3 regions of the Enterococcus sp. AAFC-DPL-5146 genome follow, and region 2 is predicted to be linked to each of the others. Evidence: predicted binding sites of a transcription regulator. Region 2 holds the regulator's gene; each other region holds the start of a gene.
The links. The regulator NrdR, encoded in region 2, represses ribonucleotide reductase genes. The targets are predictions, from matches to a motif close to ACACNATATATNGTGT.
Positions count from the first base shown of each region.

Region 1: the regulator NrdR is predicted to act here: its motif matches at 1,482-1,497, upstream of nrdD (anaerobic ribonucleoside-triphosphate reductase).
Region 3: the regulator NrdR is predicted to act here: its motif matches at 1,574-1,589, upstream of nrdH (glutaredoxin-like protein NrdH).

Region 1 is NZ_CM177103.1:753,195-756,482, forward strand. Features, by position in the region: gene nrdD (anaerobic ribonucleoside-triphosphate reductase) at 1-1,377, opposite strand, end outside; gene AC4BB2_RS03420 (ABC transporter ATP-binding protein) at 1,685-2,452, shown strand; gene AC4BB2_RS03425 (ABC transporter permease) at 2,442-3,288, shown strand, end outside.
Region 2 is NZ_CM177103.1:1,234,837-1,238,124, reverse strand. Features, by position in the region: gene AC4BB2_RS05545 (replication initiation and membrane attachment family protein) at 1-889, opposite strand, end outside; gene nrdR (transcriptional regulator NrdR) at 902-1,387, opposite strand; gene coaE (dephospho-CoA kinase) at 1,645-2,238, opposite strand; gene mutM (DNA-formamidopyrimidine glycosylase) at 2,242-3,078, opposite strand; gene polA (DNA polymerase I) at 3,166-3,288, opposite strand, start outside.
Region 3 is NZ_CM177103.1:644,648-647,935, reverse strand. Features, by position in the region: gene AC4BB2_RS02935 (hypothetical protein) at 160-1,020, opposite strand; tRNA gene AC4BB2_RS02930 (tRNA-Lys) at 1,194-1,266, opposite strand; gene nrdH (glutaredoxin-like protein NrdH) at 1,818-2,042, shown strand; gene nrdI (class Ib ribonucleoside-diphosphate reductase assembly flavoprotein NrdI) at 2,044-2,421, shown strand; gene nrdE (class 1b ribonucleoside-diphosphate reductase subunit alpha) at 2,402-3,288, shown strand, end outside.

The sequences.
Region 1 (3,288 bases), 480 kb from region 2:
TAGACGTTCTGCTAAAAGAGTCCAGAATTTATCCTGATCGCCTTGAGCTTCCATTGCAATTCTTGGTAGGTTTAATGTAACAACACCTAAATTCATACGACCGACATTGATTTCTTCACCATTCTCATCTTTCCAACCTTGTAAGAAAGAGCGGCATCCCATAGGCACTTTAAAACTACCTGTCAAATCAACTAATTTATCATAATTTAAAATATCTGGATACATCCGTTTAGTCGCACATTCTAATGCAAGTTGCTTCACGTCATAGTTTGGGTCTGTTTCATTTAAGTTTACACCACGCTTTAAAGTGAAAATCAACTTAGGGAAGATAGCTGTTCTTTTTTCACTACCCAATCCATTGATGCGGATTTGTAAAATTGCTCGTTGAATCTCACGTTCAAACCAGCTTAGCCCTAAACCAAAGCCTAATGAAGTAAATGGCGTTTGTCCATTTGAAGTGAATAAGGTATTGATTTCATATTCTAAACTTTGCATTGCATCGTAAATATCTTTTTGAGTTTTAGCTTTTGCGTACTCTTCCTGACGTTTAGAACCATCGATCCATTCCTTTGCATCAGCGAGATGTTTTTGATAATTTAATTCAGCAAATGGTGCTAATAATTCGTCCACACGGTCAGCAGAACAGCCACCATATTGACTAGAAGCTACATTAGCGATGATTTGAGAAATTTGAGCGGTAGCTGTTTGAATCGATTTTGGTGATTCAACATCTGCATTACCGATTTTGAATCCATTGTTCAACATCCCTTTAAAATCAATCAGACAGCAATTAGTCATTGGTGTATATGGATGGTAATCTAAATCATGATAATGGATATCTCCTTTTTGATGGGCGTTAGCTACATGAGAAGGCAGCATCTTCAAGCCAATCGATTTCCCAACAATCCCAGCAGTTAAGTCTCGTTGTGTATTGAAAACATCACTATCTTTATTAGCATTTTCATTTACGACAGATTGATCTTTATTAATTAATTTACTGATTGTAAAGTTGATGTCGGTTGCCTTGCTCCGTTCAAAATCACGACGTGTGCGATAGTTGATATATTCCTCAGCTAGCTCGTATTCATTTTTCGCCAACAAAATATGTTCGACAATATTTTGAATCTCATAAATTTTTACATTTTCAGTGAAACGGTCTGAAATTTCCTGATCGATTCTTTCCACAATTTCTTGAATTCGCTCATGAACAAGGGGGTCTAAAGAACCTCGGATTTTTTGTTCAGCTTTGATCAAAGCGTCATAAATTTTTTGATCATTAAAATCAACTAATCTTCCATCTCTTTTAACGATTTTGATCTTCCTTAAGGCTGAATTCATAGAGGTTTCTTCATTATTCACTTGTTTAATTTCCATCATTTGCTACCCATCTCCTCGTAGATTTATTCCTTTCCTATCATAAAACAATTCGTTGAATCTTTCAACTATATATAGTGCTTAAATGGAAAATATTTTCCTTCTAATAACTATATATAGTGTTTTTTTGAAATGGAAAAATAATGAAAACAAGCTGTTAAAAGGTTTGTGGGAATTGTCACAACATTCTTGCTGAGAAAAATAAATAATTAAAAAAAGCTTCAACATTACTTAATTGTAAGAGGAAACGATGTTCAGTTACGCAGAATATTGGTAGAATAAGGATAATGAATAAACTGGAGCGAAATCTATGAAAAAAATTTTAGAAGTGAATCACTTAAGTAAATCATATGGATATAGAAGTAATAAGGTACAAGTCTTAAATAATATTTCTTTCTCTGTTGATCAAGGTGAATTTGTTGGAATTATGGGCCCCAGTGGTGCCGGGAAATCAACGTTATTGAATACCATATCAACGATTACATTACCAACAACTGGAACTGTCCAAATTGATGGTCAAGATATTTTAAAAATGCGAGATAATCAAATCAGTGATTTTCGTCGTAAAAAGTTAGGTTTTATTTTTCAAAATTTTAATTTAATGGAAACATTGAATGTACAAGATAATATCTTGTTGCCTTTAGCAGTAGAGAGAGTTCCCGTAGATGAAATGGAGGAACGTTTAATACATGTCGCGAAGGTTTTAGGGATCGAGGAACTATTGATGACCTATCCTAATATGATCTCGGTTGGACAAAAACAGCGTGTAGCGGCGGCACGCGCATTGATAACTAAACCTAAAATTATTTTTGCGGATGAACCTACAGGCTCGTTGGATTCTAAATCAGCAGCTGAATTACTTCAGTATATGACGAATATGAATCTACAAGATGATGCAACAATTATGATGGTCACCCATGATCCTTATACGGCAAGCTATTGCAATCGTATTTTATTTATTAAAGATGGTGTCATTTTTTCAGAAGTTGTTCGTCAAGGTTCTAGAAAAGATTTTTTCAATCAAGTAATTGATATGCAAGCAACAATCGGCGGAGGTGGCCGTGCTAATGATTTTTAAACTGTCTTGGAAAAATTTTAAAGGCCAATTTCTCAATTATCTGGTCTATTTTGTTAGTATGACCTTTGCGGTTGTTGTTTATTATTGTTTTAATGCTATTACTTATAATCGGTCATTTGCAAGTAGAGCGGGACAAGACGTCCATATCAATGGTGCGATGAATTTTGGCGGTATTCTTGTTGTTATTATGATTTTAGGATTTATGTTTGCTGCGAATTATTTCTTTCTCTTAAAACGAGAGAAAGAAATTGGTCTCTATCACTTGATTGGTTTGAGAAAAGGGCAAATATCTTTTTTATTTTTTGTAGAGACACTAATGTTAGGAGCAGTATCTTTAGTTTCAGGAATTTTCTTAGGAATTATTTTTTCAAAGCTATTCTTGATGATTCTTGCAAAAGCAATGTTTTTACAGGTAGAGAGTCTGTTTTTTATTTCGTTTCCATCAATGATTCAAACCAGTCTAGTATTTTTATTCATGTTATTGGCAGTGTCTATACGAAGTAGCTGGTTGATTTATCGTTATCAAGTCATGAATTTGGTGAAACCAACTAAAAAAAATAAGCTTAATTCAAATAAAATGTCTGTAGTAAGTATTTCTTTAGGCGTTCTAGGAGTACTGTTTATTGGTACAGGATATTGGTTATCGTATAATGTTATCCATTTTGCAACTTTTTTGATGCGTACGAAGGTTGGTTTCGCTGGCTTTTTGATAGCACCTTTACTAATCATGCTCACCTGTATGATTGGGACGTACTTGTTTTTTAAATATACGATGTATTTAATTGTGTATCTATCTGGGATAAATAAATTTAATTATTACCGAAAGCTGAATATGT
Region 2 (3,288 bases):
TTTGTTGGTCCTCATCGGATAGTTCAACTGAATCATTTTTTTGAAATTCACTTTTCTTTTGTTTTTTATCAGGATCATATGCTTTATAAATTCCTCGTTCAAAGTCTTTTACGTCAATCTTACTTGTATAATAATCAAAGGCTTTCGAACAAAAATCAATCATGTCTAATTCAGTGATTCCAAATAAATTATGAAAAATAAATACTTCTTCTTTAAATCCGTCAACATTATCAGGAAGTTTGATTCCAAGTTTTTCTATTCCTTGAACAAAATATGACCAATCAAAACTGTCATTCACTGCACTTAGTTTGGCAGCAGGCCTCGGATCATTGAAAGATTGTTCGATTTGAATTAATTGTTGATTTTGAGAAACAATTTGTTCTTCTTTAAACAAATAAACATCTTTGAATCCAGAAGAGATATCTTCAAAACCAGTTAAATTAATAAAATTTGGTTTGAATTGATTGAATAACTTATCTAATTTTCTTTGTCCTATACTATTTAAAAGAGTCAATACTAACACTTCATCTTTGAAAAATCGCTCAGCTGATTCAGGATGATTCAAACGATATAAAAACTTTGGTCCTAGCTCAGAATCATCTTTGACGAATGTCGTTAACAATCCAATACCTTCAAGCTTTTTTCTGGCAACTTGAATTTGCTTAATGCTGATATCCATCATAGTAATTAAATCAGCGTGAAACAGTGACTCACTAATTCCTGTATCTTCAACTTCTGATAAAAGTGTCAAATATAAACTAAATGCCTGTGCACCAATAATTGGTTGATATAACAGAGTTAACACCAACTGTTCTTGATCAGATAAAGGATACGGGATAGAGACTTGAAAAATACTTTTAGGATATACTTCTTTCCAATTGGTTTTCAAGGAAAGACCTCCTTATTTATTGGTTGTATCATTATTTGATGATTTTGCTTTATCAACAATGCCTTGTAGTTCTTTCAAGAATACACTCATATCTTTAAATTGACGGTAGACACTAGCAAATCGAATATAAGCAATTTCATCCAAATTAACTAAATCTTCCATCACATATTCACCAACTAAAGTGGTTGATATCTCATTTTCTCCTAAACTACGTACACGATTTTCAACATTATCGACAATTTGTTCCATCTGCTCCATAGCAACTGGACGTTTTTCAGCAGAGCGAATCAAGCCACGTAATATTTTTTCTCTATTAAATTCTTCACGATCACCATTTTTCTTGATAACTAGCAATGGCGCTGCTTCTATCCGTTCAAATGTTGTAAAACGGTAATTGCAATTTTCACATTCTCGACGACGACGAATCGCGCGGCCATCGTCCGCTTGACGACTGTCAATTACACGAGAATTATTATGATGACATCTTGGACAACGCATAGTGTTCACCTCGTTTTATTTTATATTTTTATTTTAGTTCATTCATTTTTAGTCTACTATCAATAGTATAACATGAAATGGCTAAGAAACCATACATCTACGATGACTTCCTAAATAAATTAATGGTGATTTAATCTTGAAAAAATCGAATGTTCAAATATACTAAAAACGAAAAAGGACAAGAACGTTCGTCAGCTCTCTTGCCTTTTTCGTTTGTTTGTTCACTTGTTATCTGTTACATTCAAAAGAATTATTCTTCATAAAACATTTTCAGAAACCCATTTTTCTACCTGTCTTGTTATATTTTGAATATCTCCTTGATTGTCTAATACAATATCTGCCATTTTTTTCTTCTCTTCTATTCCTAATTGACTGTTTATTCGATTAAATGCCTCTTTTTCACTTAAGTTATCACGTTTCATCAAACGAAGTAATTGTATGTTTTCTGGGACATAAACAACGGCCACTTGATCAACGAACTTATCATACCCACCTTCGTAAAGTAATGGGATATCAACAATCACTAAAGCTGCCTCTTTTTTCTTTTTTTTAATTTCAGTTAAAATTGCTTTTTTTATAAAAGGCGATAATATTTTATTTAGTAGTTTTCTTTTTTCCTTATTAGAAAAAATAATCTCTCCTAATTTTTTCCTATTAAGTGAGTTATCGGAATTTAAAATACTAGTTCCAAAAACTGAAACGACTTCAGATAAACCAATTGTTCCAGGCTCGACAACTTCTCTTGCGATAACATCTGCATCTACAATAGGAAACCCCAAGCTTTTAAATATATTCACAACTGTGCTTTTTCCGGTCGCTATACCTCCAGTTAAGCCTAATACCATCCCCATAAACTAACTCCTCACTTTCAAGGTTTGACACTTAGGACAAAAATGGGTGCCACGTTGAGCGACTTTAATTTTTTTAATTGGTGTAGCACACCTTGGACATGGTTTCTCTGTTTGACCATAGACATTCAATGAAATTTGAAAGGTTCCGGCTTCTCCCAGCGCATTTAAATAACTACGAATCGTTGTCCCGCCAGCTTCAACTGCACGACCAAGGACATCAATAATGGCATAGTACAAACTTTCGACTTCCATTGGTTTTAATGTATCTGCCGGTTGTTCTGGGTAAATCTTAGCCTCCCATAATGCTTCATCTACATATATATTGCCTAACCCTGTTACTAAACGTTGATCCAACAGTAACGGTTTAATCGCTTTATGATGTTTTTTTAGACCTTTACGAAATTCTGGTAGTTTAAATTCGGAAGGAATTGGTTCAGGTCCTAATGTTAAAATGCCTTTATAATTTTTCCCTTGATCCTTTTCAACTAAAACCATTCGACCAAATTTGCGAACATCTAGATAGCGTAATTCTGTTCCATCAGTAAATGTAAAAATAACATGGGTATGTTTCATTCGTGCGTCTTCTGGAGTATTGGTTTCGTATTTCCCTTCCATTCTTAAATGAGAAATCATATCGTAATTCGTCAATTTAAAGATTAAAAACTTTCCACGGCGCTCCATTTTTTCAATCCTTTGACCAATCAATTTTTCAGCAAAAATATCCGCTTCCGGTGCTTCTATAATTCTTGGCCACAAAATCGTGACTTCTTCAATCGTCTTTCCAACAACTAATTTTTCTAAGCCTTTTCTGACTGTTTCAACTTCTGGCAATTCAGGCAATTTCCATCTCTCCTTAGCGTAAAGAGACTGACAAAGTGATTAGTATCTATCACCGTTAAAATCAGTCTCTCTTCGTTATTTACTTAATTATTTTGCTTCATACCACGTTTTACCCCAACTGCTGTCAGTGATCAATGGTACGTGTAAAGCAACTGCATTTTCCATTACATCTTTAACTAATGCATTTAGTTTTTCTAGTTCTGATTCTGG
Region 3 (3,288 bases), 590 kb from region 2:
TCAATGCTGATTCCGCTTTATTTTTTCATTAAAAATCAATTGTTCTTCTTTATTTCTTTATAAAAATAACAGATAGAACCATTAGTTTATTATTTTTTTGTTATTAGTGAATCTTATTAATAAACTAATATTCCCCGTCGCTAACATCTAGCTAAGTAATCATTGATTTGTTGATACAGTCATTTTAACTGCTTGTAACGCATCAAAATGCTGAATTGTGTAAACGATCGTTCCTTTTTGCCAAACCACTGAGTTGGTTTGATAACTATCACTTGTACTAGCTGTTAAAGAAATCTGTCCAACATTTTGAGGAGCTGGCAGCATGGCTGTTTCTAAATAAGTAACGACTTGTTTAGCTAGCGGCTCAGCTATTTCACCTCCTATATTTGAAGCTCTGACAACTAAACTCCAGTTGCCTTCTTGCCACGATAGGTAAGTTGAACCTGCGGCACCTTGCTGATATCCTGTGATTCCATACCCCAGATCAATCTTGCTACCACCATTATCGATGATTTGTCCCACTGCATTGGTAGCCGCTTCATTTGACTCATACGTTTTTTTCTCAAATGAGGAGATTGGTTGTAAATCATTAACAGAAATATCATTAACAGAAATCGGACGATCTTCTGCATAGTACAAAATTCTAAAGTTATTTTGATCGACAGTTCTCGTCGTTGCTGCTGTTAAATATTTAGCTGTTTGACTTGTCAATATCGCTTGAGGTAAACGATCGTTTGGAAATGCCGTATTAAGCTGACTTAAAACGACCTCCGCTTGTTTTGCTGGCGAGTCTGTATCTGATTTTACAGTAGATTGACTTTCACTTGTTTTTGTTTCAGATGAAGATTTTGTTGAACTTTGCTCGGTGGTACTTTGCTTCGTTGTAGTTTTGCTAGTTGATGTACTTGTTTGACTACTTTTTGGCGGAACTGAACTTTCAACTGTTTTGCCTTTGCCCCCACAAGCGCTAAGCGATAGTCCTGCAAGTAATATAAATGAAAAAATGATCTTCTTTTTCATATTTTTCCCCCTCCTAGATGGTTCTTTTAGTTTATCATCAAATAACAGAATACTCACTTCATATGATTCTATTTTTTTAGTTACTAATGGAACAAAAAAAGAGAACGCATATTCCATCTTCGAAACGTCCGAAGACGCCGATAGAATACCATTCTCGTGGGTTTGGCACCCAATGGGTCGTAAGGGGCTCGAACCCATGACCCGCTGATTAAGAGTCAGCTGCTCTACCAACTGAGCTAACGACCCAAATTGTTTAGTACTTAAATATTGTAGCACTCGAAAGTGGTTTATTCAAGAGGAAACATATGGTACAACAAAAATAAATAGCAACTATATTTATCTCGTTGTCATCAGTACGCCCTACTCTTTTTGTCATTTCTTTACGGAATGTCTAGCATGACAATCAGACAAAACTTTCAAAAAAATTCTATTCACATAATCAATGATAGGAATGTTCCTTTCTAATTCATAAATCCGTTCTTTTACCTATAGTAAGAAAATAATTAACGATCAAAATTGTATACATTCTGTTAGTGTCTCCTTAAATATTACACCACTATATCTTGTGTTTTCCAGATTAAAAATTCCAACTCAAAATTTAATAAATTTCTTTTTTAAACACGAATTTTACAATAATAGTCTCTCAAATCTAGAGAATACATGCTTTCATATTTCTTTCAAAAACACAAAACATGGTATTCAACAAAAAAACGACCACAATATGTAGTGCCTAAGTGTTGACTTTTTCCCTGAGAGATTTATACTAGTGAAGTAAACTAATTGAGGGGGAATTAAAAATGAACGTAAAAATCTTTTCTAAAAATAATTGTATCCAATGTAAGATGGCAAAACGTTTTTTAAGCGAGAATAATATAGCATTTGAAGAAGTAAATATCGACATCCAACCAGATGCGATTGACTGGTTAAAAGAACAAGGATTCCAAAGTGTTCCAGTTATTACTTCTGACGCTGCAACAGTTGTAGGTTTCCGTCCTGATCAATTAAAACAATTGGCTAGCTAAAATGAAAATTGTCTATTTTACAGTTACCGGACAAACTAGACGCTTCATTAAAAAATTGGATTTGCCAGCTTACGAAATTGAGCCTGCGAATCCTTTTTTTGAGATAAATGAACCATTTATCCTAGTCGTTCCTACTTACGATCAAGAAATAACCGAAGTGGTGAATGATTTTCTTGATTATAAAAGCAATCGTGAACAATTAAAAGGTGTTGCTGGAGGCGGCAACCTTAATTTTGCAGAATTATTTGTGTATACAGCCAAAGACATAGCACGTGATTACAAAGTTCCGATGCTTTTTGCTTTTGAGTTTAGCGGTACGAACGAAGACGTAGAATCCTTTAAGAAAGTAGTGAATGAACTTGAGTCTAAAAGAAATTAAAGATGTTAGCTATTTTAAGTTAAATAACGAGATCAACCGTCCCGTTGATGGACAAATTCCTTTGCATAAAGATAAAGAAGCATTGGAAGCATTTTTCAAAGAAAATGTCATTCCTAATACAAGAACCTTCAATACAGTAGAAGAAAAAATCAACTATCTAATCGACAATGATTATCTAGAAACAGCATTTATTCAAAAATATTCTATGGCTTTCATTGAAAAACTATATACATTTTTAGATGAACAAAACTTTGAATTCAAATCATTTATGGCAGCTTATAAGTTTTATTCACAATATGCGTTGAAAAATAATGCAGGAACTGAATACCTAGAAAGTTATGACGATCGAGTTGCTTTCAACGCTTTATACTTCGCTGATGGCAATGAAGAATTAGCTTTAGTTTTAGCAGATGAAATGATCCACCAACGCTACCAACCGGCAACTCCTTCATTCTTAAATGCAGGACGTAAACGTCGTGGTGAACTTGTTTCTTGTTTCTTGATTCAAGTCACAGATGATATGAACAGCATCGGCCGTTCAATCAACTCAGCTTTACAGTTATCAAGAATTGGTGGCGGTGTAGGTATCACATTAGCTAACTTACGGGAAGCGGGAGCACCAATCAAAGGATATGAAGGTGCTGCTAGCGGTGTCGTTCCAGTTATGAAATTATTCGAAGATAGCTTTAGTTATTCAAATCAATTGGGTCAACGTCAAGGTGCTGGAGTTGTTTATCTAAACGTTTTCCATCCAGATATCGAAATGTTTCTTTCAACTAAAAAAGAAAATGCGGATGAAAAAGTTCGTGTGAAGACATTATCTTTAGGAATCGTTGTTCCTGATAAATTTTATGAATTGGCTCGCAA